Regions from separate parts of the Undibacterium sp. SXout20W genome, predicted to be linked through region 1. Evidence: predicted binding sites of a transcription regulator. Region 1 holds the regulator's gene; each other region holds the start of a gene.

Region 1 (10,653 bases):
GTGATCAGCATCCGATTCGAGGCGATCGATTTCCTCACAGATCGTCAGAATTTCGCGTGAGTTACTCATGTTATTCAACAGAGCAACAGCAGCTTTCACTTTCATCGAGCAAGCAAGACATAACTCAGCCAGGCGTTTAGCTTCCGGAGTAATTTCACGAATATCATATAAGGAAATAGTTTGCGCTGCATCTTCCAGCAAATCCAGAATATCATCCATGCGCGTGATCAGCTTGTGAATATCATCGCGATCTAATGGTGTTATAAAGGTTTTATGTAACAACTCTATGGTGCTGTATGTAACAGCATCAGCTTGCTTCTCAATGGTTTCAATCGCGTGCACACGGATTTCAAGATCATCAAAATTCGTCATTAAAGCAAGCATTTCTTTTGAACCTTTTACGCATAATTCTGCGTGTTGGTTAAAGAGTTCAAAGAATTTGCCTTCGGTAGGCATCAAGCGTCCAAACATTTTTTTCTCACTGAAAATAGAAAACTAATCGGGTTATTACTCAAACACACGCCATGTAAGAACGTATGCGTTTAAAAACTAATGATAGATGAAAGATGATGGGTGATGAATGATGGTCATCGATCCATCCAACTTTACTCTAGTCACGTATTTTTATTTACTAATTATTGAAACCGTTTATTCGTTATCGCCAAACACCGACAAAGAACCAACGTAATTATCAAACTTGGTATATTCCCCGAGGAAGGTCAAACGCACGCTGCCAATCGGTCCGTTACGTTGCTTACCAATGATAATTTCTGCAGTACCTTTGTCGGGTGAATCAGGGTTATATACCTGATCACGATAAATGAACATAATCACGTCAGCATCCTGCTCAATCGCACCAGATTCACGCAAATCTGACATGACCGGTCGCTTATTCGGGCGTTGCTCCAGTGAGCGATTTAACTGAGAGAGCGCGATGACCGGACAATTTAATTCTTTTGCCAATCCCTTCAGATTTCGGGAAATCTCAGAAATCTCTGTCGCACGATTTTCACCAGCAACGTTGGCGGACATCAACTGTAAGTAATCGACAATAATCAAACCTAGCTTGCCACATTGCCGAGCCAAACGGCGTGAGCGCGCACGTAATTCAATGGAACTTAATGCTGGCGTCTCGTCAATGTACAGCTGTGCATCATTCATCTTTTGAATGGCGTGCGTTAAACGCGGCCAATCTTCATCACTCAACTTACCAACACGCAGACGACTTTGATCCAAGCGCCCGACAGAACCAAGCATACGCATCGCCAACTGTGCACCGCCCATCTCCATCGAGAATACAGCAACTGGCAAGCCACTATCAATCGCGACGTTTTCACCAATATTGAGCGAAAAAGCTGTTTTACCCATGGATGGACGGCCGGCAACAATAATCAAATCACCTGGCTGTAAACCAGAAGTCATTTTATCCAGATCGACGAAACCAGTCGGCACACCAGTAATATCGTTTTGATTATCACGGTTATATAACTCGTCGATACGCTCAACGACTTGCGTCAGTAATGGCTGAATCGCCTGGAAACCTTGCGCGCCACGCGAGCCCTCTTCAGCGATCGCAAAAATTTTCGATTCAGCCTCATCAAGCATTTGCTTAACTTCTTTACCTTGCGGATTAAACGCGTTGCCAGCGATTTCATCAGAGACCGTAATTAATTTTCGCAACACGCCGCGGTCACGCACGATCTCGGCATACCGACGGATATTCGCTGCGGAAGGAGTGTTTTGCGCAAGAGCATTCAGATAACTCAAGCCGCCAACATCGTCTGCTTTTCCAGCGCCATTGAGCGCTTCAAAGACGGTAATAACGTCCGCCGGCTTGGAACCATTGATCAACTTCACCATGCATTGAAAGATGATGCGATGGTCGTAGCGATAAAAATCATCCTCACCAATAAAGTCGGCGATCCTGTCCCATGCGGCGTTATCTAGCAATAAGCCACCGAGAACAGATTGCTCTGCTTCAATGGAATGTGGGGGGACGCGGATGGCGTCAAGTTGGGGATCAGAAGCTGCTTTCATGGCGCGCATTATACCTGCTAAATCGGCTTATGATAGGATACAACTAACGAGGACGACGCAATGTTTATATCAAACAACATTGTGATAATAATTTAAATCAATTATTCCATCCATAAAAAAAGCCGGGCGAACCCGGCTTTTTTTGAATTGAAAGAACAGCTTATTAAGCTTGCTCGCCAATTACGGCAACAGTAACGTTCACAACTACGTCTGTATGCAAAGCAACAGAAACAGAGTGATCGCCAACAGTTTTCAATGGACCTTGTGGCAAACGAACTTGCGATTTCTCAACAGCAACACCTTGCTTAGCCAACGCTTCAGCGATGTCGAAGTTAGTAACAGAGCCAAACAAACGACCATCAACACCCGCTTTTTGGGAAATTTGAACGGTAGAACCTTCCAGTTTTTCGCCTTGAGCTTGAGCCGCTGCCAATTTTGCTGCTGCTGCTTTTTCCAACTCTGCGCGCTTCGCTTCAAATTCAGCGATAGCCGTTGCAGTTGCACGGCGAGCCATGCGTTGTGGGATCAAGAAGTTACGAGCGTAACCGTCTTTTACTTTAACTACATCACCGAGGTTGCCGAGATTAACGACTTTATCCATCAGAATAACTTGCATATTTTTCTCCTAGTACTTGTCGTCAATTACGCTGTGTGCAGATCAGTGTAAGGCAACAACGCTAAATAACGTGCGCGCTTAATCGCTGTATCAACTTGACGTTGGTACAAAGCTTTAGTACCAGTCAAACGTGCTGGCATAATTTTGCCGTTTTCTTGCACGAAATCTTTCAATGTGTCGATATCTTTGTAATCAACTTTTTCTACATGTGCTGCTGTGAAGCGGCAGAATTTTTTGCGCTTGAACAAAGGATTTTGTTGTTGACGCTTTTGCTTCAATTTGCTTTTATCAAATTTTTTACCGAATGCCATGTCAGGCTCCTAATCTAGTAAATGTGTCCCGATTTCATTAATGTGAAACACGAGACTTTTGCTGTTGCGATTTTTGCGTGCTAAAAATCCAGTGAATTCCGTTTCAACATCCAATGGCAAGTCATTGAATTGTTTAGAAATAAGTCCAGCTGCCTGGGCATTAATTTCAAACTCGACGATTCGCTCAATGTTTGCTTCTCGCTGTTTTGCGCTATGCATCAGAATAGCTGCTGCAATAGGCACTCCAGCTGGCGTATACCGCAATGCTGATTTCTCAATAATGCGTGCCACAAGCTTGAATTGGTTCACTCTCTTCTTATACGACCTTTTTCAAATCAAAATTAAGCAGCTGGTGCTTCAACGCGTTGTGCTTTCGCTGCGTCTTCTTTTTGAACGGCTTTCATCATTGGTGATGGAGCTGTTTCAGCTTTTTTCATTTTGACTGTCAGGTGACGCAGAACGGCATCATTGAATTTGAATGCTGTTTCCAGCTCAAGCAATGTTTCTGCATCGCACTCGATGTTCATACAAACATAGTGTGCTTTAGCCAATTTTTGAATCATGTAAGCCAATTGACGACGGCCCCAGTCTTCAACGCGGTGAACCTGACCACCACGTGCAACAACGCTAGCTTTGTAACGTTCGATCATTGCAGGAACTTGCTCGCTTTGATCGGGATGTACAATAAATACGATTTCATAATGACGCATATATTCTCCTTGTGGACAATAAAAATAGCCTGCCTCGGCGTCAAGACGAGTGCAGGAAGAGGAAAGCCGATGATAATAACCCACTTTTTTAATTTATTCAATTATTTCAAGCACATAGATAGCAAATGCGCGCAAAGAAGGTGGCTTGATCAATTTTATACAACATTTTCTGATTAATACACCACATAGGCAACCTAGCGAAACCCAAAGAAACAGACCAGACACCAAGGATTACTTTTGTATAAACCCCAATTAAGTTAAAAATTTCCTTGCACATATTGCTGCACTGTATAAAAATACAGACTGTTTATACATACAGCGCTATCATGGCGCGGCACATCCCATGCTAAAGCTTACCGCCCGCCAGGAGCAGATCCTGAATCTCATCAAGGATGCCATCCAAAACACCGGCTTCCCCCCGACTCGCGCAGAAATCGCAACCGAACTTGGCTTTCGTTCAACCAATGCGGCAGAAGAACACTTGCAAGCACTCGCCAGAAAAGGCGTCATAGAAATTGCCGCAGGCACTTCACGCGGGATTCGCCTGTTAGAGTCAGAATTATCGAACCACATCACTGGAACATCATTCAACCTATCTCACCCAGCCATCACACAATTTAGCCTGCCACTCGTCGGACGCGTGGCCGCAGGCTCACCAATTCTGGCGAGCGAGCACATCGAAGCAAGTTACCAGGTAGATCCGGCCTTATTTTCAGCGAGGCCAGATTTTTTACTCAAGGTACGCGGCATGTCGATGCGTGATGCAGGCATTCTTGATGGCGATCTATTGGCAGTCAAGAAAACCGACAGCGCCCGTAATGGCCAAATTATCGTCGCCAGACTGGGCGACGATGTCACCGTAAAACGATACAAAAAAACCGGCAACCAGATCGAATTGATCCCGGAAAATCCCGATTATTCCACCATTAAAATCAGCGATCAGGAAGCAGATTTTTCATTGGAAGGTCTGGCAGTCGGCTTGATGCGAAACTGGGTTTAAGCCACCATCAATTAAGTTGAATTAAATCGGAAGTGTCCGTACAAAAATCATTCGATTGAATATTGGATGTAGCAGTACGGCACTGCAATAGTGATGATAATTTGAAGACCTGTCGACTGCGCTCACTACTCAGACGGCGCAAGCTACCAAAAAATCTAACCGGCTTAAAATGCCGAGCACCCCTAGCCTAATCTGGCGGCATTAAGAAACCAAGCCAACGATGCTTTTTACATTTACTGGCACGGTTTTGAAAAATGTAGACAGTACCATGTCAGGATTTCCGTCGTTTTAAATACTCTACGTTACGACATTGGATAAACTCAATTAACAAGACCACCTAACCAACAGTCGAATAAAAGTTAATTTAGCCATAGCCATAGCCATTTGCCATCCCGTCGCAAATACAGTGACTCCCAGATATACAGTGACAACACTGAAAACCCATACAAAATTCATCACTTCCGTCTGGCTTTCTCGCCACTTTGAATATAAAAATACTTTTTGTTTTGAGTCAAATATCTGAAAAATACCTTTTATCGCTGTCCTGCTACTAATTTGCAATAACGGTAACTGAATAGTCATCGGGTTCAGCGATCGTTGAGAGTTCAATGCAAAAAAACTTATTAATTTTTTGTATTTTTTAAGTTTTAACTTTCGTTATATCTCTCGCTTAGATGGTGCTATTATATGTCTTTTGTTGTAAATATAACAATTTTATGCATGAATAAATTTTAAAGTTATTTTGTCATTTCCACGCTACCACCAAATGGAAAGTAACTTTCACCCCAATAAACTGCTTTCATATATCTAAATTAGAAAGAGACTAAAATGCGAAAAATCGTTCCATTTGTTGTGCTCCTACTGCTATTGTGGCAATCAAATCCAGCGTTCTGCGAACATAAATTCCAGCCAAACGTTCTACGCGAGAAAAATGGTCTCAATTGGAACGCAATCATGTCAGATCAAGAGACTGGTCAGCTTAGTTTGATAGGTCAAATTTCCCCTAATACTGGTGATCTTTTAAGAGCTAGTGTTGAACCAAACCTGATGGCAAAAGATTTAATGATTGATTCTATGGGAGGCGACGCTGACGCAAGTTTCGCTATATCCAAAATGATGAAAAAAAGAAACTTAAATATTATCGTCGATGGTAGATGCCTCTCTGCTTGCGCCCAAATTTTATTTGTGTCTGCAAAGAAAAAAACTGTTCTAAAAGATTCGATTATCGGTGTTCACGAGCCATTTATTTATTATCAAGAGGCAGGTCAAAGAAAGGCAGTTGCCTACCAAGATGCAGAAATCGTCGTCACTGCAGCGAAGGACACACAGGCACTAGATGGGATTAAAAAAATGAAAGAGAATTTCCAAGACTTATACAAGGAAGCTGGTGTATCTGAAAATATGTATGCACCTTATTCACACTATTTATCAAATAGAAAAAAGATTTTTGGTGCCGATTTTTTGAATTTCAACGTCTTTTCACCAAGTTGTCCTGCTATTCGTATGTGGGCTTTAAATAAGCGCCAATTGATAGAATTCGGTGTAAAGGACATTGGCGATTTTTGGTACCCAAATACTCCACATGAACAAGAGCAAATAGTTGCTAAATTTAAGCTTCCAAAGGGATCAATATTTTTTGGAGAAGCAGATTCTCTCGAAAATCTGTGTAAAGAAAGCTCAAGTAATGCACTACTTAGGAAATTTTACGATGTAGTTGCGATTGCTCGAAGGTTCTAAAAAGTAAAGCTTATTTTTATGTGTTCAACGCCGAGAGTCGGGAGCGTGTTAAAAATTCTGCGTAGGTTTGGTAGTCTTATTTCGATAGTTGTCAGTTGCCGACATACAGATGAGCTCCGCTTTGAATAGTGAAAAACATATAGCTTGAAGCCTCTGCCGATTACCCCACCCTTTAGATTTGCCCCGCAAAAAAAGAACAACACATTCTAGCCATTCATCAACTCGGCCAATAAATTTCCACCAAGATAATATTTATAACGGCAACTCGCAATGGGCTCAAAATAAAGCCCGAGCTTGAAAACGAGTTCTAAAAATAAAAATGCCCGAAAATTAATCGGGCATTTTTAAGACTTCAAAAAGATTTCTTATTACTGCTTAATGTTTCACTACAGTTAAATCTTTTGTCGCATCTACTGCGGTAGCTGCAGCGACTTCTGCTTCGATTTCAGGCAAGGGCTCAGGTTGACGCTCCAGCGCAATTTCCAGCACTTTATCGATCCAACGTACTGGCACAATCTCCAGTTTGTTTTTGACGTTATCAGGTATCTCTGCCAGATCTTTTGCATTCTCTTCTGGAATCAAGACCGTTTTGATGCCACCGCGATGTGCAGCCAGCAGCTTCTCTTTGAGGCCACCGATTGGCAGCACTTCGCCACGCAAGGTAATCTCACCCGTCATTGCCACATCTGCGCGAACTGGAATGCCCGTAAACACGGACACCAATGCAGTGGTCATCGCAATACCAGCCGATGGTCCATCTTTTGGCGTTGCCCCTTCAGGGACGTGAATGTGGATATCACTTTTCTCGAAAACATCCGCCTTGATACCAAGTCGTTTAGCACGGCTACGAACCACGGTACGAGCTGCCTCGATCGATTCCTTCATCACATCGCCTAGTGTACCAGTGCGTATCACGCCACCCTTGCCTGGCATCGCTACGGCTTCAATCGTCAACAAATCGCCGCCAACTTCAGTCCAGGCCAGTCCAACCACTTGCCCGATTTGGTTGTCTTTGACTGCCACACCAAAATCGTAACGACGAACACCCAGGTATTTGTCGAGATTTTTTGAAGTAATCGTCGCTTTTTTCTCATTTTTCTTGAGCAAAAGCATTTTCACGACTTTGCGGCAAATCTTAGAAATTTCGCGTTCCAATGAGCGCACGCCAGCTTCGCGAGTGTAGTAACGAATGATGTCGCGAATCGCACTTTCTGCGACGCTGATTTCCGCTTCCTGCAAACCATTATTTTTGATTTGCTTTTGCAACAAATAACGTTGCGCGATGCTGGTCTTTTCGTCCTCCGTGTACCCTGACAAGCGTATCACTTCCATACGATCCAGCAAAGCTGCCGGAATATTGTAGGAATTCGAGGTTGCCACAAACATCACATCAGACAAGTCAAAATCAACTTCGATATAGTGATCAGAGAACGTATGATTTTGCTCGGGATCTAACACTTCCAGCAAAGCCGACGATGGATCGCCGCGGAAATCAGCACCCATCTTATCGACTTCATCAAGCAAGAATAATGGATTACGCACCCCGACTTTTGCCAGGCTTTGCAAAATTTTTCCCGGCATAGAACCGATATAGGTACGGCGATGACCGCGAATCTCCGCCTCATCTCGCACGCCGCCGAGTGCCATACGAACGAACTTGCGATTCGTTGCACGTGCAATCGATTGACCCAGCGAAGTTTTACCCACACCTGGAGGACCAACGAGACACAAGATTGGCGCTTTCAGTTTATCAACGCGTTGCTGAACAGCGAGATATTCCAAAATGCGTTCTTTCACCTTATCGAGACCGTAATGTTCATCCTCAAGTACTTTCTCGGCATTGGCAAGGTCATTATTGACCTTGGATTTTTTCTTCCAAGGCAAGCCAACGATGGTGTCGATGTAGTTACGCACTACGGTCGCTTCAGCGGACATTGGCGACATCATTTTCAGCTTCTTAAGCTCGTTTAAAGCCTTATCACGCGCTTCTTTAGGCATTTTAGCGGCGATGATCTTTTTCTCAAGCTCATCAATATCTGCACCTTCTTCGCCCTCGCCCAATTCTTTCTGAATCGCTTTGACTTGCTCGTTCAGATAGTATTCGCGCTGTGATTTTTCCATCTGGCGCTTAACGCGACCACGGATACGCTTCTCAACTTGCAGAATATCCAACTCACCCTCAAGCTGTCCGAGCAAATGTTCAAGGCGTTTGGCAACACTGAAAATTTCCAAAATAACCTGCTTTTGCTCCAACTTAAGCGGCAAATGAGCAGCAATCGTGTCCGCCAAACGGCCAGCATCATCGATACCAGACAAGGATGCCAAAATCTCAGGAGGAATTTTTTTATTTAACTTAACGTATTGATCAAATTGTTGAACAATCGCTCGGCGCATTGCCTCTACTTCAGAATCATCTTCCTCAACCGCTGCAACCGGCGTCAGATCAGCAGTGAAATGTGATTCGGAGTCATAAATTTTGTGGATACGGGCGCGTTGTGCGCCTTCCACCAATACTTTGACCGTACCATCCGGCAACTTCAGCATTTGCAAAATATTGGCAACACAGCCTATTTCGTAAATATCATCAGCCGACGGCTCATCTTTTGCCGCTGCTTTTTGCGCAGCAAGCATAATACTTTTACCTTGATCCATCGCTGCCTCCAAAGCCTTAATCGACTTTGGACGTCCTACAAACAGCGGAATAACCATATGGGGGAATACAACCACATCTCGCAACGGCAGCAGAGGCAGTTGGATTTGCTCGGGATTCAGAGTAGTCGTCATGGCGCACCTTTCGTAAATACTAGTTGTTAATGTTGGCGCACAAGGGCAAAACACAAGCCCATCACTTAAAAAACAATAAAAAAAGCCACGCAGAGTGAAACTCCGGGTAGCTTTGCGATTGAAGCTAAGATTTATTTGAACTTATTCTACTGCGAATCAAAATAAATCGCACAATAACCATAAAAAAAAGGGGAAATAATCCCCTTTTTAGCAAAAAACCTAATGCCAATTAATGTTGCGCGCCAGATACCTTAGGCTGATCCTGATAAATCAACAACGGCTTCGCACCGTTGGTAATCGTACCTTCATCAATAACAACCTTCTCGACGTTTTGATGACTAGGCAAATCGTACATGACATCGAGAAGCGCATGCTCAAGAATCGAACGCAAACCGCGCGCGCCAGTCTTACGTGCAATCGCTTTCTTAGCAATCGCCTGCAAAGCCGCCGGACGGATTTCCAATTCAGTACCTTCCATCTCGAGCAACTTGGCGTATTGCTTGATTAAGGCATTTTTTGGCTCAACCAAAATCTGGATCAAAGCCGCCTCGTCCAATTCGTTCAAAGTGGCAATCACTGGCAAACGACCTACCAATTCTGGAATCAGACCAAATTTGATCAAATCTTGCGGCTCAGCATCTTGCATGACCTGACTTGCACTCTTCTCAGTCTGACTCTTCACACTAGCAGAGAAACCAATACTGCTGCGCTCAGAACGGTCAGAAATAATCTTCGCCAAGCCATCAAACGCACCGCCACAGATAAACATGATGTTGGTCGTATCAATCTGTATAAAATCTTGATTTGGGTGCTTACGACCACCTTGTGGTGGCACAGATGCCATTGTGCCCTCCACCAGCTTAAGCAAGGCCTGCTGCACGCCTTCACCAGAAACGTCGCGGGTAATGGATGGGTTGTCTGATTTACGTGAAATCTTATCAATTTCATCAATGTACACAATGCCTTTTTGCGCACGCTCGACTTCATAATTGCAATTTTGCAGCAATTTTTGAATAATATTTTCTACGTCCTCACCAACATAACCAGCCTCGGTCAAGGTTGTTGCATCCGCAATCACGAACGGCACATTCAACATTCTTGCCAGCGTCTGCGCCAGCAAGGTCTTACCGGAACCAGTAGGCCCAACCAGCAAGATATTACTCTTCGCCAACTCTACATCATCCTTTTTACCTAAGTGCTTCAGGCGCTTGTAATGATTGTAGACGGCGACAGCAAGAATGCGCTTTGCATTTACCTGGCCGATCACGTACTGATCCAGCAAATCCGTAATCTCTTGCGGTGTTGGTAGCTCAGTTTTAGCACTAGCAATATTGTCGATTTCAGACACTTCGTCACGAATGATGTCATTACATAAATCTATGCATTCATCGCAAATAAAGACTGAGGGCCCGGCAATTAGTTTCTTAACCTCATGTTGACTCTTGCCACAAAATGAGC
Region 2 (10,653 bases), on a different contig from region 1:
ATCCATCCGCCAGCTGCGACCGACAGGGCGCTTATACTTTCTAAATGTTTTTTCGATCAGAGGCAGAAACCGGATGGCCCAGCGGTTAATAGAAGAATGGTCGACAAAGGCGCCACGTTCTTGCATCATTTCTTCGAGATGACGATAGCTTAATGGGTAAGCCGCATACCAACGAATACAGACGGCTATAATTTCCAACGGAAATCGCATTCGTTTTGTATCAAGCATGGCTGAGCATCAATTTTAAAAAGGTGCTGAGCATAACCGATTTCGCTTTTAAAAAGTTAATGCGACGGAACCCATCGATGCCGTTTGAAAGAGGGCGTCCATTCCATTAGAGTCATCAAAGCCACATACAAGCATATCAAAACCAATCATCATTTTTTTGACGTAGTAAGACTATTGACTAAATTCCAATATTCCTTATTTGAAATTTTACTACCGTCATTCAAGCCAATTTGAAGATTAACGCCACTTCCTTCTTCACTCCCCTTATTCAGCAAGAAGAATCCAGAAATCGCGCCCTTTCTGCTTTTCGGAACACAAAACCAGCCGATTTTACCTTTAATATTTTTCTTAAATAAATTCCCATCCGATTTTCCGCAATATGCTTTGGCCAAATCACGAGTCGATGAAAACTGTTCTGTCGAGTTGGACCAAGCAACAACTGAAATAGAAGAAATTCTTTCTTTTTCCACGTACTCGTACAAACTCGTTTTTGTCAAATCTGGGCATTTATCTTTATTATCGAGAAATACGTAGACACCCCGATCTGGGGCATCACTCAAGCCAGTGCAAACAGTAGCATTGACCGGAACATCAACACCAAATTCAAGCTGATCGTTCCAGTATGATGTCCCCGAAACAATTGCCGCCACAAGAAAAGCTATCATTTTATTTAATCCTTTTGCTCAGACCATATTTCTTTTCGCTTAATAATGGAAGAAAGGACTTGAACCCAAGCATCGGACGTGTCATACGCTTGATCACACGATGATCTTGCTCAACCATATTATTGAGATATTTGACCTGCCCTACAATAGCGCTCAGTCCCTTGTCTTCGATGATCTGATCCATCGCTGCTTAATTTGCACTGCTCTTATCCATGGCGATCTTTCCTGGTAAGCCATTGAGAAGCATAGCTTTGTCGAAGAAGCGCATGGCAGCAGTTTTATCGCGTTTAGCAGTGAGCAGAAAATCGATGGTTTGTCCTTCACGGTCAACGGCACGATACAAGTATTTCCATTGTCCATTGATCTTGATAGAGGTTTCATCCATTTTCCAGCTGCTACCAACAGGGCGTTTATATTTTCTGAATGTTTTTTCGATCAGAGGCAGAAACCGGATTGCCCAGCGGTTGATGGAGGAATGGTCAACAAAGGCGCCTCGTTCTTGCATCATTTCTTCGAGATGGCGGTAGCTGAGTGAGTAAGCTGCATACCAACGAATACAGACGGCTATCATTTCTAATGGAAATCGCATTCGTTTCGTATCAAGCATGGCTGAGCATCAATTTTAAAAAGGTGCTGAGCATAATCGATTTCGCTTTTAAAAAGCTAATGCGACGGAACCATATCGAATTATCCAAAAAAATTCAGAGTTAGCTGAACAAAATTCAGAGTTAAGTGAATTTCGACATTTCGACACTAATCTTCGTCTTATTTTCAATAACTTTGAAAAAGTCGCTTGCATAAATCACTGTTTTTTTATACAGTACTGCAAAACGTGGATTTAACCCCTGCGTTTGTTTTCCACCGGCTGCTTATTGAATGAAAGAATGTATGGACGATAAGAAATCTGACAACAGCTCAGAAAAGAGCAAGGCGCTTGCTGCGGCGCTAGCACAAATCGAAAAGCAATTTGGTAAAGGATCGGTCATGCGGATGGCCGATGGTGCCGTCGTGGAAGAAGTGCAAGTTGTTTCCACAGGTTCTTTAGGTCTCGATATTGCATTAGGTGTCGGTGGTTTGCCACGTGGGCGTGTTGTTGAGATTTACGGCCCGGAATCATCAGGTAAAACCACGCTGACTTTGCAAGCTATTGCTGAAATGCAAAAAATTGGTGGTACTTGTGCATTTATTGATGCGGAACATGCGTTGGACGTTGGTTACGCACAAAAGCTTGGCGTTAATTTAAATGAATTGTTGATTTCTCAACCAGATACTGGCGAACAAGCCTTAGAGATTACTGACGCTTTAGTGCGCTCTGGTAGTGTCGATCTTGTCGTTATTGACTCGGTTGCAGCGTTGACACCGCGTGCTGAAATTGAAGGCGATATGGGTGATTCTTTACCTGGTTTGCAAGCGCGTCTGATGTCGCAAGCATTGCGTAAATTGACGGGCAGTATTAAGCGTACGAATACGCTGGTGATCTTCATTAACCAGATTCGTATGAAAATTGGCGTGATGTTCGGTAGCCCGGAAACGACAACTGGCGGTAACGCATTGAAGTTCTATGCGTCCGTTCGTCTGGATATTCGCCGTACAGGCTCTATTAAGTCTGGCGACGAAGTTGTGGGTAATGAAACGAAAGTCAAAGTCGTTAAGAATAAAGTAGCGCCACCGTTTAAAGAAGCTCACTTTGATATTCTTTATGGAGAAGGCACTTCCCGTGAAGGTGAAATCCTTGATTTGGGTGCCGATGCCAAGATCATTGAAAAAGCGGGTGCCTGGTATAGTTACAATGGCGAACGTATCGGTCAGGGTAAAGACAACGCACGTAATTTCCTGAAAGAACGACCACAGTTGGCGCATGAAATAGAGAATAAAGTACGCGAACATCTTGGCGTCCCTTTGTTACCAGCATTGAGTGCCGATGCTGCAGCGTAGTTAAATTGTGATCGACGGTGAACGTTTTTTGATTCTCGTCGACTTACGTAAAAGCCGATAATTTACAGCTATACAACAAGCTGAAATTGTCGGCTTTTGTTTTTGTATTTCAATACAAGAAGCACCCCATACGAACTTACTTTGCTAAGGGACCCTATTTTACAGAGGGTGTTTAAATAATGCGAATGCCAAGTTTGTTCTGTATCCGTTGACATAATTGCTATGATTAAACAAAAATTAAGTCTCAAAGGGCGTGCGTTGCGGTATTTGTCGATGCGTGAACACAGTCGGGTTGAGCTGACCAGAAAGTTATCACCTTATGCTGACGAGCCCGAGGAAGTTGAGGCGGTGCTGAATTGGCTGGAGTCATCTAACTTTATGTCCGCAGAACGATTTTCTGATTCGCTGGTGAATCGTCGTTCTGCCCGCTTTGGTAATCAGCGCATTCTGGCGGAGTTGCAAACGCATCAGTTGGATAGTGTCGAGATTCAGCGGGTAAAAGAGCAGCTATCTGAAACTGAGTTGGAGAGGGCGGTGGCTGTGCTACATCGTAAGTTTCCGCAAGCGCCAGCAGATCATGAAGAGAGAATGAAACAAAGTCGATTTTTGCAGCAAAGGGGATTTTCTGGGAAGGCGATTCAGCAGGCGATGAAGATGCCTCGGGAGGACGCTAAGTAGTAATATATAGCCGATTGCGTAGGGCGAGGGCATGCCGCCAGCTAAGTTGTTTAAAAGAGCTGTAGGGTCGCGCAATCCGCCAATTTTTTTGTTATTTGTGGGATTGCCCCTCGTGCGACCACGTGGGGCTTGGCCCGGTGGCTATCTACCTTACTTTACGTCGCTTAATCAAATTCAGAAATTAAGCAAAAATGACAATGCTGACATCGTGCCCTTCGGGCGCTGTCACTGCCTTTCGGCACTATTTGTGCGATCCAAAAAATTGGGAGAGGATCTGAACTCCCAGCGCTCAAACAAAGATACTTTCTGATTCTATCTCTGCGTCACTCAAATTGTTTTGTCAAAAGCGCATAAGATACAAACCAAAAAACAATCCAAACCCAAATTCTCAGGTTACGCTATTTCATTCCAATTCCACCAAATTTAGAGTCAAAGTGGCAATGAAAATGCATTTTTTTGCCCTTTAATGCCTGAGTTTGTTCTATAGAAATGCAAAAAATGACCGCTTTTGGTGAGTTCATGTTTTAGCTGTGCTAGAATTCGAAGGTTTTTTGCAGCGCCGCAGGAGCGGCTGTTATCGTAGAAGCTGCGGTAACGACGCGCAATTGTGGCTCTTTTATACTGAATTAGCCGCCAGCAAGGCATGATGCCCTTATCACCACCGACAATTTCCCGCACGTTGAAACACACGCGTGCTATCAGCATAGCCGCGTTTGCTCGTGATGACGGCCTGTGGGATTTTGACGCCCATATCACCGATCATAAGACGCGCGATATTAAACTCGCGTCAGGTGTCCGTCCTCAGGGGCAAGCTTTGCACGATTTACATATTCGTGTGACGGTCAATCTACAACTGCAGGTTGTCGATGTTGAAGCTAGTTCCGATGCTGTCCCATATCCAGGATACTGCGAATCAATCGCACCGGATTACAAAAAATTAATTGGTTTAAACCTGCTTAAGCAGTTCCGCCAGGGCGTTAAAGAACGACTTGCAGGTATTCATGGCTGTACGCATCTGACCGAACTTGCACAAATTTTGCCAACCGCGGCGATCCAGGCCTTTGCCGGCGATGTCATTGATACCCGCGATAGCGCCAGCGATCACGCTGGCAATGCAACCCAGACTCAACAACCTTTCCAGCTTGACCGTTGCCACGCCTTGCGTGTTGACGGGCCAGCCGTTGTTCAGTATTACCCGCGTTGGGCGAAACCTTCGCCTGACGCAAAATCACCCAGCTAGTTTGTTTGTTTAATTATTTATACCTCAGTGTCTGAAGGGAAGTCGTATGAAAATCCATGAGTATCAGGGTAAAGAAATCCTCCGTAAATTCGGAGTGACCGTACCACGCGGTATCCCATGCTTGTCCGTTGAAGAAGCAGTGAAAGCGGCTGAAACCTTGGGCGGACCAGTCTGGGTCGTCAAAGCGCAGATTCATGCCGGCGGTCGCGGTAAAGGTGGTGGCGTTAAAGTTGCAAAATCTTTGGAGCAAGTGCGTGAATACGCTGATGCGATCATGGGTATGCAATTGGTCACACACCAAACTAGCCCAGAAGGTCAAAAAGTTCGTCGCTTGTTGATCGAAGAAGGTGCTGATATCGCTAAAGAACTGTACGTGAGTATGGTAACTGATCGTATCAGCCAACGCGTTGTATTGATGGCATCGTCTGAAGGCGGTATGGACATCGAAGAAGTCGCGGAAAAACATCCAGAACTGATTCATTCCATCGCTATCGATCCAAGCGCTGGTCTGCAAGATGCGGAAGCCGACGATATTTCTCGTAAAATTGGTGTGCCAGAAGGCTCTATCGCTGATGCGCGCGTTCAATTGCAAGGTTTGTTCAAAGCCTTCATGGAAACAGATTGCTCTTTAGCTGAAATCAACCCATTGATCTTGACTGGCTCCGGCAAAGTCATCGCTCTGGATGCGAAATTCAACTTCGACGCGAACGCCTTGTTCCGTCAACCAGAAATCGTTGCTTACCGCGATCTGGATGAAGAAGATCCAGCAGAAATCGAAGCGTCTAAATTTGACCTCGCTTACATCTCTCTCGACGGTAACATCGGTTGCCTGGTGAATGGTGCTGGCTTGGCGATGGCAACGATGGATACGATCAAATTGTTCGGTGGCGAACCAGCGAACTTCCTGGACGTTGGCGGCGGTGCAACAGCAGAAAAAGTGACTGAAGCGTTCAAGATCATGTTGAAAAACCCAGGCTTGAAAGCCATCCTGGTGAACATTTTCGGCGGCATCATGCGTTGTGACGTGATTGCTGAAGGCGTGATTACTGCATCTAAAGCAGTTTCTTTGAAAGTGCCTCTGGTTGTACGTATGAAGGGTACTAACGAAGACATCGGCAAGAAAATGTTGGCTGACTCTGGTCTGCCAATCATCTCTGCTGACACGATGGAAGAAGCAGCGCAGAAAGTTGTTGCCGCTGCCGCAGCTCACGCTTAATTATCGCAAGGAATCAATATGTCCATCCTGATTAATAAAGACACTAAAGTCATTACCCAAGGTATCACTGGCAAAACTGGCCAGTTCCATACACGTATGTGCCGCGATTACGCGAACGGCAAAGAATGTTTCGTTGCTGGCGTGAATCCAAAGAAAGCTGGCGAAGATTTCGAAGGCATTCCAATTTTTGCTAACGTTTCTGAAGCTAAAGCAGCGACAGGCGCGACAGTTTCCGTGATCTACGTTCCACCAGCAGGCGCAGCCGCAGCGATCTGGGAAGCGGTTGAAGCAGAACTCGATCTGGCTATCTGTATTACAGAAGGTATTCCTGTTCGTGACATGATGATGTTAAAAGACCGCATGGCGAAAGCTGGCAGCAAAACAAAATTGCTCGGCCCTAACTGCCCAGGTCTGATCACACCAGACGAAATCAAAATCGGTATTATGCCTGGCCATATCCACCGTAAGGGTCGTATCGGCGTGGTTTCCCGTTCTGGTACATTGACTTATGAAGCAGTGGGTCAATTGACTGCGCTGGGTCTGGGTCAATCTTCCGCGGTTGGTATCGGTGGCGATCCGATCAATGGTCTGAAACACATCGACATCATGAAGATGTTCAATGATGATCCAGATACAGACGCTGTAATCATGATCGGTGAAATTGGTGGTCCAGACGAAGCGAATGCTTCCTACTGGGTACGTGACAACATGAAGAAACCTGTTGTTGGTTTCATCGCTGGTGTTACAGCGCCTCCGGGCAAACGCATGGGCCACGCAGGTGCTCTGATCTCTGGTGGTGCAGATACTGCACAAGCAAAACTGGATATCATGGAAGAGTGCGGTATCAAAGCAACGAAAAACCCGTCCGAAATGGCGCGTTTGTTGAAAGCGATGCTGTAATCTGGCTTCTATGTTAAGTTGCTAATAAGTAACAAAAAACCAGTAAAAAGCCGCGGAAAACGCGGCTTTTTTATTGCTGTATTGTTTGCTTCGTTGGATATCTGTGCAAACTGATTTTCTTAATGTTAAGCTTGAGTCAAATTTAAGATGTCAATCAAGAATAGCGGTTGTTCGATGTGCTTTAAGTAGAAAGACGTTGAATCACCCAGGGCGATGCTGAACACCCTGCGACGATATTGAATGCGGTCTACTTTTTATGCATTTTATTTAAGACTTAGGTTGCTGGCGTCCCATAAATAATAAATCGATGGTTTGCGCTACAGTCGCATGCATCAGGTAGTTTGATCCGGTATCCACATGCGGCAGTCGTTTGCTGTTCGGGAAAAGTCCAGACACATACGCGTCCGGTGAGCCACTATTTTTATTCCCATCAACAAATCTCATTGGCGCTTTGAACAATTATCGATGTCTAACGAGCACGTACTAGAATTTGCAGCACTCTCGGACACCGGGTGTGTCAGGGAACATAATGAAGACGCAATCGTGGTTTGCGCTGATTATGGTTGTGCGATTCTGGCTGATGGCATGGGCGGCTACAGAGCTGGCGAGGTTGCCAGCGCGATGACTACCCAGGTAATTGCCGATTATCTGTGCTCAAAACTCGATACAGCGTGGTTGACAAAGTTGGGCTTACCGCGGCTGAAGTTATCACGTTGGATGGTCGATGCGATAGAACTGGCGAACCGCCATGTCTTGTATTCTTCGCAAACCAATGCTGAATGTTATGGCATGGGAACCACCGTGGTGTTGGCATGTTGTTCGCAGGATAAATTATTGTTGGCGCATGTGGGTGACTCCAGAGCGTATCGTTTTCGCGATAATAAACTGACATGTTTAACCCATGATCACTCTGTTTTGCAGGAACAGCTTGATGCGGGATTGGTCACAGAAGAGCAAGCCAGATTTTCATCGATTAAGAATTTAATCACAAGAGCTGTGGGCACGCAGGAATCCGTGAGCGTCGAATTGCATACCCACGACTTAAAAGAGCAAGATTTGTACATGCTATGCTCAGATGGATTGACCGATATGCTTAGCCATGATGAAATTCAGCTTATCTTGCAACATAGTTCAGATGATTTATCTTTATGTTCTAAGGCATTGGTAGCCAATGCAAATGCGGCCGGTGGTGTTGATAACACGTCGGTTGTTTTATTTAAAGTCCATGCGATCCGCAATCTTTCCTGGCTGCAACGTCTAATGGTTCGGTAGTTTTGCTTACATTGAATTTATGAGAGATTTATGGCGAAAATCATCGTCACCTTTAATGGTTTGATACAACAAGAAGTGAGTATTACCAAATCGCGGATGACCATAGGTCGGCGTCCGGGAAATGATATTGTCATCGATCACCTTACGGTGAGCGGGCAGCATGCCGCCATCGATACAACTCCCAACGGGTCTTTTATTTTGGATCTGGGGAGCACCAATGGCACCATGGTGAACAGTCAGCCGGTAAAAAAACATTTGTTGCAGCATGACGACGTGATTGATATTGGTAAATACAAACTGCGTTTCCAAGTCGAAAAAAGTGCACAGGTCAAGTCCATTGCAAATCCTGATGGTGATAATGCACTCTCGGGCCCAGCAAAAATCAAGGTAATGAATGGTAATAATGCAGGCAAAGAATTATTGCTGACCAAACCCATTACCACCATCGGTAGCCCCGGGGTACAAGTCATTGCCATCGCCAAACACGCCGATCATTACTCCATTTCTCATGTCGAAGGCACGAGCAAGCCGAAAATTAATGATAATGAGATTCTTGCTAAAACGATTCTGGCGCATGGGGATGTTATCGATTTGATGTCGACTAAGATGCAATTTTTGGCAGGAAATAAATGATAATGAGGTCGATCAGGCGCTGCATCCTTGGGTGGTAATCCGCAGGGATGCATTTGTTGCGCCTTGTTCGATATGGTGTTCGACGATACATCCTCACGAGACCTTCGCAAAAGCAGCAGGATCCCCAATCTGTTCTGCTGAATCCTTACAGATCACCTGACAGATTACCTGACAGATTACCTGACATGCCAGCAGCAAGTCATGGCTTAGCAACGGGTTTTGTTAACTGCACAGGCTCAGCGCGAAATTGTCGCAGTATTTCCATATTTTTTGTAAAGCTAGTGATTGAGTTGTTGCCATTTCGTTTTGGCGTTGAATATTCGAGTCGGACGTTATTATCGTTAGAAATCCATAAGGCTGGATCAATGCCGACTTTAGCGAGGTAGTGATCAATATCTTCACTCGTTAACTCCCTACTTTCTTTTATTTGATCCATCGATAGTCTTGCACGTTGCAAAAGATTTGTCAGCGGAAGGCTTTGCTGCATACGATAAAGCGCTGTTGCATTCGCCTCTTTGTGACGCGGATCATTCGATGCAATCAAAATTCCCTGGCCACCTATTTGGTACAAACTTACGAACGTAAACTCAGACCGGACCGTGCTGATAATACTCAGTATGTCGGTTGGATCCAAATGGTGAAGTTGCACCCACTGCTGCAGTATGCCGCCTGGCTGTAAGTGAGCTTTTACCAGTTGATAAAATTCCTGGTTATATAAGGATGCGGCTCCTGCAAACCAGATGGACGAAATTTCAAGGCTAACAACATCGTATTGCAGCTCACGTGGAGCAAGTAGAAGCAGATTGCGTCCATCGGTTACATGGAGATGAACATGAGGTAAATTAGAAACGCCTTGATTGACGTCGCTAAAATGTTTGTTCGCCATCGTCACGACATCATTACTCAATTCGGCAATATCAAGCTCTTTAAAACCGGCGTCATGGAATACGCGGCTCGTCGCACCTGTTCCATAACCGATCACCAAAGCACGGCGCCGTTGTTCTTGATGCATAAGCGGCACAAAAGCGAAACCAATTTGCGCCTTCATTTCTCCATCCCAAGCATTGTTACCCTGAAATTTTCCGTTAGTTAGCAAAGTTGTTGTACCGGAATCGCTTGCTTGCGTCACTGAGGTTAAACCTCCATCGATGCTTTCAGCGTGATCAATGACGTTACCAATTACTTGCGGTGCAAAATAAACGTTACTGCCCGAACTAAGTGCCTGGTAATTCAGTGGCATCTGAATGCTAAGCACGATGACAATTGCAGAGGCACCGAGTAATAAACCAGGCTGCTTTTTTGTGACCAATTTGCTGAAACTAAGAATCAACGCGGAAAGTACTAATGAGATGAAGGCGATTAAATGAATCGATCTGAGACCACCCATTAAAGGTAGCAAAAAGAACCCGAACAGCAGAACGCCAACGATATTGCCGACGGTATTTAATGCGGTGGCCAATCCTAATACGCGGATCTGACCATCGGGGGCGAGATGCGTAATAATATCCATGCCAAGCACGTAGGCGGCGCCGATAAACATCGTCGGCGGCAACATGATCAAGGCACAAACCATCCCACGTATAGCTTCGCGTGCCGTGAAGCTATGGACCGGCGAAAAACCCGCAAAACTGGCAAAGTAGGCGGGCATCGTATTCCAAAAATAGATACTTCCTGCAGTGCTGAGCGCCAGACCCATAAAACAGTAGGCGAGCCAGGCCAGGGATTCTGCTTCTTTTCGTTCAAGTTGATTTTTTATGATGAAACCACCTATCGAAAGCCCGGCCAGAAACGTCGCCAGCATTAAACTGAATGCATAAACCCTATTACCAGCAATGATAGAGAGCATATGTACATAGACGACCTCGAGCCCCAAAGACAGTATTCCA
Region 3 (10,653 bases), on a different contig from region 1:
GATCATTCTGATGACTATTTTTTCAGTTTCTCCGATTTTTTAACCCCTAAGATTCTTATGCTCGGACATGCTGGGGCCGACCACCGAGAAAAATTAAAGAGCACGCCAAATTGCTTCGATCCATCCCCCTTTGAAACCACGCAAAATTTTGCGACAGCCAAAGACGGGACGAAGATCCCTTATTTCATGGTGAGTCGTAAAGATTTGAAGACCGATGGACGTAATCCAACTTTATTATACGGCGATGGTGGTTTCCAAGTCTCGCTAACGCCAACGTACTCTGGCAGCGTAGGTAAAGCTTGGTTAGAAAAAGGGGGGGTCTATGTCGTTGCGAATATTCGCGGCGGCGGCGAATATGGTTCGCGTCGGCGTCAAGCCACACTCAAAGAAAATCGTCAACGTGCTTACGATGACTTCGCTGCGATTGCTGAAGACTTATTTGCACGCAATATCACCAGACCAAGGCACTTAGGTGCGATGGGAAGCACAAATAGTGGGTTGTTAGCGTGGGTAGCGTTGACGCAATTTCCGACATTGTTCAATGCGGTGGTGAGCCAAGTTCCTTTGCTGGACATGCAAGCTTATAACCAATTATTACCGGGTGCTTCTTGGATGGCAGAATATGGTAATTCTGATGTGCCGTCGGAATGGGCGCATACCTCACCCTTTGCGCCATATCAAAACGTTCAAGCCAATGTGAAGTATCCCGCTGTTTTATTCCTTACTTCAATGCTAGATAACAGAGTTCACCTTGGACACGCACGTAAAATAGTAGCGCGCATGTTAGAGCAGGGACATACAAATGTTTGGTATTATGAAAATATCGATGCTGGGCGTAGGGGTGCTGCAACTAATGCACAACGCGCTGATATGGGTTCGATTATCTTTTCATTTCTTTGGAATAGGTTGAATCGCAATAATGACTAAGAGTGCCGTCTGTTAATGATCAGGAAATAAAACTCCCTGACTTACTTGTCGATGATTATGTATATCTGCCGCCTTCAATAGCACGCTTGCTTTGACCCCTAATAAACGAAATCGGTGATCAAGTGGTACTCTTCGAAGGCATTCTGTTGCCGCCTTCCTGATAGTTACTGGGTCAGCGGTTGCGATAGAAAGCGTTATATCTCTTGTAGAAATACGAAAGTCACAATATCGAATCTTTATACCCACTGTGCTGCAAACGTATCCTTTTTTTTTCAAATTATCAGCCAGGCGATAGCAAAGATCCGTAAAGATCTTCGTCAAAATTGATCTGTCGGTGACTGCATGTAAGTCGCGATCAAAAGTAACCTCCCTGCTAATTACCTTGGGTTCTGAATTTGTGATCACCTCACTATTGTCGATTCCGTGGGCGGCATGACAAAGCCATCCAGCATAATTACTTCCAAATGCGTCCTGTAATAGACTTGGGTCAGCATTCGCTAGTTCGCCTACTGTCCCAATACTCAAACCTGCAAGACGTTCAGCAGCTTTTGGCCCGATTCCATTAATCTTCTTCACAGATAGCGGCCAAATACGAGCTTGAAGGTCGTCCATCGTCAATATTGTTAAGCCATTCGGCTTCTCAAGATCAGATCCAATTTTTGCCAAGAGCTTATTGGGGGCGACACAAATCGAACAGTTTAAACCCGTAGCCTCAAAGACCGCATTTTTCAAACTTTTTGCAAGGTTTAACGTGTCGAGATTGTGATCGGTGAGATCGATATAAATTTCATCAATGCCCCTATTTTCAAATTTAGGCGCTATCTTCCTGACGGCGTCTTTAAACAAGCGCGAATAATGAAGATACAGGTCAAAATCGGGAGGCAGCAAAAATACGTCGGGAGCCACGCGTGCCGCTTTCATAATTCCCATCGCTGAAAAAAGTCCAAGCGCACGAGCTTCATAAGTAGTCGTTGTCGCGACACCTCGACCCACGTAGTCTTTGACTCGTGAAAATAGACGTGTTCCATCCGATTTAATACTAGGTTGATAGGTAGAATCGCCGCCAATGAGCACCGGCTGACCACGCAGTTCTGGATATTTCAACAGCTCGACGGAAGCATAAAATGCGTCCATGTCCAGATGTGCAATGCGACGATATTTATTAGTCATTATGATAATTTTTTAAATCATTCCTGATAAATATGGATAAACGAACATACCCACCTTGCCATTGATCAGAACCTTCCTCCCACCGCGAGAGGCCGGCCTCGCAAAAATATTTGGTACCATATTTATGTCGAGGCATAAATACAATCGCCGTCGCATTAGCTGTAGCTGTAGCTGTAGCTGTAACCGTAGCAGGAGCAACGGATAATTTTTTCAACGAAGCTAACAACTGGCAAAGGTATTTGCGCTGTTATTTTAGCTGATTTTCGTCGTAATACTGTATATTTAATCAGTTATCAGTGAACTAAGAATTTTGGTTACTTCAAACCAACACTTCTCATTATGTTGATCTTATGCATGATTAAATCTTGTATTAACAATGACAAAGTGCCAAATTTGCGTCACTATTTAACTGTTATTTTTTATATTTACTTGGATCATGAAAAAAATTCTCGCATTGCTTGCCAGCATCGCCTTTAGTCTTAGTATGGGTATGAGCGCTGCGCATGCTGATGTTGCACACCCTTATGATGAAGCTGCCGATGCTCATGCAACTGTGAACAAAGCACTGGCAGAAGCCAAAGCAGCAAATAAAAATGTATTGGTGATTTTTGGCGCCAACTGGTGCAAAGATTGTCTGGAACTGAATAAGTCGATGCAGGGTCAAAGTGCGGCGCTGATTACGAGCAAGTTTGTCGTCGTCAAAGTGAATGTTGGTCAATTTGATCAAAATCTGGATCTGGCCAACAGTTATGGTAATCCGATTAAAAAAGGCATTCCCGCAGCAGTGGTATTAAAACCAGACAACACGGTGCTGTATGCGTCAAAAGGTGGAGAATTATCAAATGCACGACGCATGAGCGAACAAGGCGTGGTTGATTTTTTTAATCAAATTATTGCCCAACACTAATAATTTTTGGCATTTATACTGAGCATCAAAGGGCGTGAACTTTTACCATCCCGGCAAATTCAGCCTGTGTTACCAGCGCCAACGTTCTAGCGAGGTCGTTGGTGCTCCCTTCATCAGTCACACTGACAAGTAAAGCTATGACCGACAAACCCGGCTTGATTACTAGCTACTCTCCCAAGTCGAGCTTAACGACCCAGGAGGAACTGGAAACAAGTCACACCTTACTCAATAATTTCTCGCGCTGCCTGCCTGGCATATTTTTTCAATTCCAGCGGTATTCAGAACAACACTTTTTCTTCCCGTTTGTCAGCGCTGCCGTTGAGCAATTGTTTGAATGTACTGCTGAAGAATTAATCAACGATGCCAGCATCATGTATCGCAAGATTCATCCGGACGATTTGGTTCGGTTAATTGTTGGCATTCGTCAATCCGCCGAAGAGCTGACGATTTGGCATCACGAATACCGCGTCATTCGCAAAGATGGCACTGAACGCTGGCTTGTGGGCGACGCCACGCCAGAGCGAATGCCCGATGGTAGTGTGTTATGGCACGGGTTTATTAGTGATAACACCGAACGTAAGCTCACCGAACAAAAATTACTGGCCGCTGAACAACAGATGCGCCTCGTGATGAAATCCTCGAATCAGGGTTTATACGACATCCATTTGCAATCGGGCGTCGGCAGCTTCAGCCCCGAATATATGCAAATGCTGGGCTATACGGCAGAAGACTTCCCGGATCCGGTCAAGTTCTGGAATTACTTCTGGACCGAAGGTGTTCATCGCGATGATGTCGCCGGCTTGCGGCAGGCATACCAAACACATTTCGCTTCACGAGGTGAAACGGATTACCATGCCGAATTCCGGCAAAAAAATAAATTGGGCGAATGGCGCTGGATTATGTCGATAGGCGCCGTGGTCGAGTGGGATGCCAACCACCGGGCAGTAAGAATGGTGGGAACCCATATTGATATCACCGAACGTAAACGCATCGAAGAAGAGTTATTGCAAAATCAGGAACTGCTAAATGCAAGTAAAAATCGCTATAAACAACTGGCGAAAGAATTAGAGATTCTGATTGCCAATGCACCCGTTGGTATCATGTTTGTGTGTAACGATGTGATCGTCCGAGCAAATCAAGCACTTGCAGAGCTGTGCCGCTTCCATAATGCGCAATCAATGATAGGTGTAAAAACTTCATTTTTATATCAGCACCTTGAAGACTTCGAAGAATTTGGTAAGGCGGTCATTCCAAAACTGGTCGCCGATGAATTAGTCGAACTGGAATGGCGCCTGCACCGCGTCGATCGTGAACCATTTATGGCGCGGGTTGCTGGTCGGGCGTTATCTGCCGAAACGTACCATCAGGGTACGGTATGGATGATTGAAGACATTACTGAACAACGTCGCACCCTCGATGCCTTACGAGATAGCGAAAGTCGCTTGCAACGACTGATGAATTCAAGCCTGATCGGCATCATTCACGGCAATGAACAAAAACGTCTGGTCGATGTCAATGAAGTCTTTTGTCAGTTATGCGGTTATTCCCGCGAAGAGATACTTGGTGAAAATTATTTCTGGCGCCGCTTGATGTCAGAGGCGGATCAATACACCAGCGTTCAAGCTTACACCGAATTATTCCGCACCGGCACTACGGCCGCTTTCGAAATTATGCTCAAACATGCGGATGGGCATAATATACCGCTACTGGTCGGCGTCAACCACCTTGAGAATTCACGGAAAGAATGGGTCGCGTTCACGATGGATATCAGCGATCGTTTACGTATGCACCAACTCAAAACTGAATTTATTTCTGTGGTTAGCCATGAACTACGCACGCCGCTAACGTCGATACGCGGTGCATTGGGCTTACTTGAATCAGGCGTCGCCGGCGTGTTAACGGAAGAATCCCGACAATTGGTGCGCATCGCCAACACCAACAGCAAACGACTGATAGGTTTGGTCAATGACATCCTTGATATGGAGAAATTGGCTAATGGTAAGATGGAAATCAAGTCAGAACCCGTTGACCTTGCCGCACTTATTCATCAAGCCATTGAAGCGAACACGACGTATGCCAGCCATTTGCATGTGACTCTGGTGGCAGAAGTTCAATTAAGCACCGCAAACGCTTGGTGTCTGGGTGACATTGATCGACTGATGCAGGTAATGGCCAATCTGATTTCGAATGCCGCTAAATTTTCGCCTGAAGGTGGCACAGTCATCATTCGTTTATCGCAACACCGACAAATTTACCGTATGGAAATTTGTGATCGTGGACCGGGTATACCATTGCAATTCCAGGCACATTTATTTGAGCCATTCACGCAGGCCGACAGCACCAACACGCGCCAGCAAGGGGGAACAGGCTTGGGATTGTCGATTACAAAAAGCTTGATAGAAAAAATGCGTGGAGAAATCTTTTTCGTCAGTTGCGCCGAAAAAGGCACTATTTTCTGGTTCGATTTACCAATCTTTACGCCTGACCGCAACGCTTAGATTTGCAACGTTAAAAAGTCGTTTGTTTTAGATAGGCTAAAAAAACATTTTGACAGGCAAACGAGCATGCAGCGAGGGGCATTCAGATTGTGACTTGACGATAATCGGCTGGACTGCGATTAGTCCACCGCTTAAAAGCACGTCTGAAACTGCGCGCATCGGAATAGCCGAGTTGTTCGGCAATCTGATCGATACTGAGGGTGGTTTGAAGTAGACGTTTTGCACGTTCGATACGCACGTTTTCGGTGACTTGAAAATACGAGGTTCCCTCGCGTACCAACAAGCGCTGCAGAGAGCGAGCGCTCGTACCCAGCGCCAAGGCCATTTCATCGACCGTGCGTAACTCACAATTTTGGCTGACCAAGGTCCGCAAAAGACTTTGCCTTCCTAATACACCGACGATCTCCAGCTCTTGCTCACACGCCGATTGCGCTGCGCGAACCACAGCGACATCCGGTGTTGATAGCGGCTTAAGCAAGATCTCGTTAGCAATCAAAACTCGGTTGCAATCCGCACCAATAGTGACGGGACAGCCAAACATTTGCTCAATTAATGCGTGTGTCGATTTACTCTGGCCTCGTAATTCCACCTGATGTAACTGAAATGAAGCGCCACACAACTGACGAGCCGCATTCACGGTCGTCAGCAAATGATCGACCGCCAAAAAATCTTGTAACTCAACATCATCAAACAAAGACTGTGCGGATACCGCAGAATAAGGCGTTCCGGCTTCGAATTGCAGATGTACCATAGAACCAGCAATCAATTGGAATTCAAGGCCGAATTGCAATGCCTGAAATAAATTGTGCTGGGCAGACATACCAATTGCCATCTGTCCCAAATGCGGCAATGACTTCCGCGCCCCGGACCACAGGCATAGCTCATCGCCACCATAATGCTTTGCTTGTAGCAAACCTTGGCGGGCTTGCAGGTAACTGATGCGTGCCCCCTTATCCTGCGTAAAAGCGGGAAACAGTGTGGATGCTTCCCAATTTTGCTCACGCGCAATCGCCAGCAAACCGCTAAAAGGGTGCGCTGGAAACACGGCATCTTGCACCGATAACAAGGGTGCAATCGAATCGACGCTATGGCTGGGCATGGATTAATCTTGTTTGGTTAATAACGTGACCTGACTGATGTTGTATTACGCCCGCAACGTGGCAGCAAATGTCCTTACATTATGTGAACGAGCGTACTAATATCGTTTCCTGACGTAGATAAAATCCTTGACGGTGTGAATCCAGTTACATCACCCACTAGCTACAGCGCTTTTATTTAAGTCTTGGCCGATACCGTACATGGTTAAGCCGAATGCGGCAACACTGCAGCGCAGCAAAAAAAATACACGGCATCAAACAAAGAGGCAAGAGTCCTTTAATCATGATAATGGAGACAATATGAACCCAGTCAGCGACTACATCGTGGTCGGAGGTGGTGCAGGTGGATGTGCCATAGCCGGTCGCCTGAGTGAAGATCCCAGCGTAAGCGTTACCGTCTTAGAAGCGGGTGGAGGTGGTGATAGCTGGGTCGTCAACGCACCAATTGGTGTGGTCGCGATGTTGCCTACGAAACTCAATAACTGGGCATTTGAAACGGTACCGCAACCTGGATTAAATGGCCGAAAAGGCTACCAACCGCGCGGAAAAATGCTGGGCGGCTCATCCGGAATCAATGCGATGGTCTATATTCGTGGTCACAAAGTGGATTACGACCAGTGGGCTGCATTAGGTAATACGGGTTGGTCTTATGACGACGTCCTGCCGTACTTCAAACGCTCAGAAAATAACGAAACGCATGGCGGCCATTTCCATGGCCAGGATGGCCCTCTGAGGGTGAGTGAGTTACGGAGTGACAATCCGTTTCAGCAACATTATGTTGATGCCGCCCGGCAAGCGGGGTTTCCGATTAATCCGGATTTTAATGGCGCCGAACAAGAGGGTGTTGGTATCTATCAAGTCACCCAATACCAGGGCGAACGTTGGACAGCCGCCCGCGGTTACCTGCGTCCGCATATGGAAAGTCGACCCAATTTACGGGTGGAAACCGGTTGCTATGTCACCAAAATTGTTTTCGAAGGAAAACGCGCTGTCGCGGTGCAAATGATACAAAATGGTCAGCAAAAGACCTTACGTGCCGGACGTGAAATATTATTAGCAGCGGGCGCTTTCCAAAGTCCGCAATTGCTCATGTTATCTGGTGTCGGCGACTCGAAAGCCTTGCAGGCATTTGGTATTCCGGTGATTCATCATTTGCCCGGCGTCGGACAAAACTTGCAAGATCATCCGGATTTTGTGTTCAAATATCGCGCCAAGAGTCTGGATTTGCTGGGGGTTTCGGCAGGTGGCAGCGTGCGTATGTTGCGTGAATTCCGTCGCTATCAAAATGAACGTCGCGGCATGCTCACCTCAAATGGCGCTGAAGGCGGTGGTTTCTTGAAAACCGATAGCGACCTGGCCGCACCGGATATCCAGTTGCATTTCGTCGTTGCTATGTTAGATGATCATGCGCGCAAACTACATTTGGGCCATGGCTATTCCTGCCACATGTGCTTATTGCGTCCTAAAAGTATTGGCGACGTGAAACTGGCGAGCCCAGATCCGCTTGCTGCACCCCTGATTAATCCGCGCTTCCTCGAACATCCTGACGACATGGAAAAAATGGTGCGAGGTTTTAAAATCACTCGCAAAATTATGGATGCACCCGCATTGGCCAACATCCGTAGCAGCGATTACCAAACTGCCAATGTGCGCACGGATGACGAAATCCGCGATGTCATTCGCGCCACAAGTGACACGGTGTACCACCCTATCGGCACCTGCAAAATGGGCGTTGACGCGATGGCGGTGGTTGACCCAAGCTTAAAGGTCATCGGTGTGCAAGGCCTGCGGGTGGTTGATGCATCGATTATGCCGACCCTGATCGGTGGCAACACCAATGCACCAACCATGATGATAGGCGAAAAGGCGGCAGATATGATCAGAGCGGAATGGCGCAACACTTAATCTACGTTCCATCTGCGTCATTTCGGTTATTGGACGGTCTGACCTCGGTCAGACCGTTTTTTTATTTTTCACTATATTCAATTTCGGTTGCAAAAAATACCACTTTTAAATCTGACTGGCATAGAATAGTTCTTCTTTTCTTCTATCACTATGAATGGGATGCGATTCCATGGATTTTTTGAATCTGACTGCGCGCGATGGCGCGACTGTTAAGATTTGCCACCAAGGCGCTCATGTGTGCTCATGGATACCGGCAAGTGGGTCTGAACAATTGTTTTTAAGTAAGCAATCTGAATTTAATGAAGGGGTCGCGATTCGTGGCGGCATTCCAGTGATATTTCCGCAATTCGCTGGCATGGGAACCTTACCCAAGCATGGCTTTGCCCGCACTGCACCCTGGAAATTATTGCAACACGGACATACCGAAGATGGTGCTGCCCAAGCAATATTTGGTTTAAAGGAAAATATTGCGCGGCTCACCATCTGGCCCTATGTGTTCAATGCCGAGCTAGCTATTAGCGTCCACGACAACAGCTTGCAGCTTGCCTTGACTGTTCAAAATACGGGCGACACCAACTTTAGCTTTACCGCTGCCTTGCACACTTATCTGGCGGTGGATGATATCCACCAAGCGAGCCTGCGTGGCCTTCAGGGAAGGCGTTATCGTGACAGCCTGAGTGGACAAAATAATTGCCTGGAATCGGCTGAATTACTACGCATCGACGGCGAAACAGACCGCATTTACGCCGATGTACCAGACCAATTATGCTTGCTGCAAAAACATCAACACCTGCATATCAACACCACCGGATTTTCCGATGCGGTGGTATGGAACCCGGGACCCCAATCTGAGGTCAAACTCGCCGACATGGAACCTGACGGCGATCAGCGTATGTTATGCGTCGAAGCAGCGGCGATTATGCGGCCGATTTTATTGGCACCCGGAGAGAGCTGGACAGGCAGCCAAAGTTTGATGGCGACTCAGATTTAAAGCGCCAGATTTTATATACTCCCCTCATATTTTATTTTTTTATATTATTTATCAAGGCAGACACAAGGCACAGAAAAAATACACGCCCCCAGTATATTTTTAATGTGTCTTTAAACTTTGTTTTTATTTTATTTTTTTGACCACTTTCAGGATGACTATGCCTTCACACTCTGTTCGCCATTCAGCCCTCGCTGTATCGCTCAAACCAGTTTTACGCGCTTTAGTACTCGGCGGTGCCATCTTGTTCACCGCGCCTGCCGCCTTTGCCGACAACTTGCCAAAAGGCATGACGCAAGTCTCCAGTGTCGAAGGAATCACTGAATATCGTCTGCCGAATGGCTTACGTGTCTTGTTGATGCCCGATGCCACCAAACCTACCGTCACGGTGAACGTGACGTATCTGGTCGGTTCGCGTCAGGAAAATTATGGCGAAACCGGGATGGCGCATTTGCTGGAACACATGATGTTCAAAGGCACACCAAAAAATCCGAAGATTACCGAAGAATTCAATAAACGCGGCATGCGCATGAACGGTACGACCTCGTTGGATCGCACCAATTACTATGAATTATTCCAGGCTGACGACAGCAATCTGCAATGGGCACTATCGATGGAAGCCGATCGCATGGTCAATTCCAATGTCGCCCGTAAAGATCTCGATACCGAAATGACTGTCGTCCGCAACGAATACGAACGCGGTGAGAACTCGCCTGGCAGCGTCTTAATGAAGCGCTTGCAAAGTGTGGCCTACGATTGGCATAACTATGGCAACTCGACGATTGGTAATCGCAGCGACATTGAAAACGTCAAAATCGAAAACCTGCAAGCTTTTTACCGCCAATACTACCAACCCGACAACGCCGTTTTGCTTGTCGCCGGTAAGTTTGACCAGGCAAAAGTACTGCAATGGGTGAATGAGTCTTTTGGCAAAATCGCCAAACCAAAACGTACTTTGCCGCAATTCTGGACCGTAGAACCAACACAAGATGGTGAACGCAGCTTTGTGGTACGCCGCGCGGGCGATATCCAAATCGTCATGGTCGCCTACAAAGTCCCGGCGAACCTACACGCTGACCGCGAAGCAATGAGCTTTGCCAGCGATATTCTGACCAATGCACCACATGGCCGCCTGCATAAACAACTGGTTGAAACGGGCAA

Evidence for each region. The regulator LexA, encoded in region 1, represses DNA repair genes until DNA is damaged. The targets are predictions, from matches to a motif close to ACTGTATNNNNATACAGT.
Region 2: the regulator LexA is predicted to act here: its motif matches at 1,698-1,715, upstream of recA (recombinase RecA).
Region 3: the regulator LexA is predicted to act here: its motif matches at 2,371-2,388, upstream of ACO0K1_RS14965 (DNA polymerase Y family protein).

The regions. Positions count from the first base shown of each region.
Region 1 is NZ_JBMPPH010000013.1:29,769-40,421, forward strand. It holds gene ACO0K1_RS09025 (DUF47 domain-containing protein) at 1-471, opposite strand, end outside; gene ACO0K1_RS09030 (replicative DNA helicase) at 649-2,037, opposite strand; gene rplI (50S ribosomal protein L9) at 2,201-2,653, opposite strand; gene rpsR (30S ribosomal protein S18) at 2,680-2,964, opposite strand; gene priB (primosomal replication protein N) at 2,974-3,273, opposite strand; gene rpsF (30S ribosomal protein S6) at 3,306-3,674, opposite strand; gene lexA (transcriptional repressor LexA) at 4,018-4,674, shown strand; gene ACO0K1_RS09060 (ATP-dependent Clp protease proteolytic subunit) at 5,629-6,411, shown strand; gene lon (endopeptidase La) at 6,787-9,195, opposite strand; gene clpX (ATP-dependent Clp protease ATP-binding subunit ClpX) at 9,425-10,653, opposite strand, start outside.
Region 2 is NZ_JBMPPH010000017.1:4,172-14,824, forward strand. It holds gene ACO0K1_RS10620 (IS6 family transposase) at 1-228, opposite strand, end outside; gene ACO0K1_RS10625 (hypothetical protein) at 378-893, opposite strand; partial or broken gene ACO0K1_RS10630 (IS6 family transposase) at 946-1,500, opposite strand; gene recA (recombinase RecA) at 1,782-2,828, shown strand; gene recX (recombination regulator RecX) at 3,051-3,506, shown strand; gene ACO0K1_RS10645 (DUF2889 domain-containing protein) at 4,150-4,746, shown strand; gene sucC (ADP-forming succinate--CoA ligase subunit beta) at 4,778-5,962, shown strand; gene sucD (succinate--CoA ligase subunit alpha) at 5,981-6,862, shown strand; gene ACO0K1_RS10660 (hypothetical protein) at 7,130-7,306, opposite strand; gene ACO0K1_RS10665 (Stp1/IreP family PP2C-type Ser/Thr phosphatase) at 7,328-8,134, shown strand; gene ACO0K1_RS10670 (FHA domain-containing protein) at 8,165-8,767, shown strand; gene ACO0K1_RS10675 (fused MFS/spermidine synthase) at 8,967-10,653, opposite strand, start outside.
Region 3 is NZ_JBMPPH010000032.1:39,763-50,415, reverse strand. It holds gene ACO0K1_RS14970 (prolyl oligopeptidase family serine peptidase) at 1-927, shown strand, start outside; gene ACO0K1_RS14965 (DNA polymerase Y family protein) at 940-2,097, opposite strand; gene ACO0K1_RS14960 (thioredoxin family protein) at 2,534-3,004, shown strand; gene ACO0K1_RS14955 (PAS domain-containing sensor histidine kinase) at 3,142-5,502, shown strand; gene ACO0K1_RS14950 (helix-turn-helix domain-containing protein) at 5,585-6,601, opposite strand; gene ACO0K1_RS14945 (GMC family oxidoreductase) at 6,900-8,504, shown strand; gene ACO0K1_RS14940 (D-hexose-6-phosphate mutarotase) at 8,674-9,495, shown strand; gene ACO0K1_RS14935 (M16 family metallopeptidase) at 9,653-10,653, shown strand, end outside.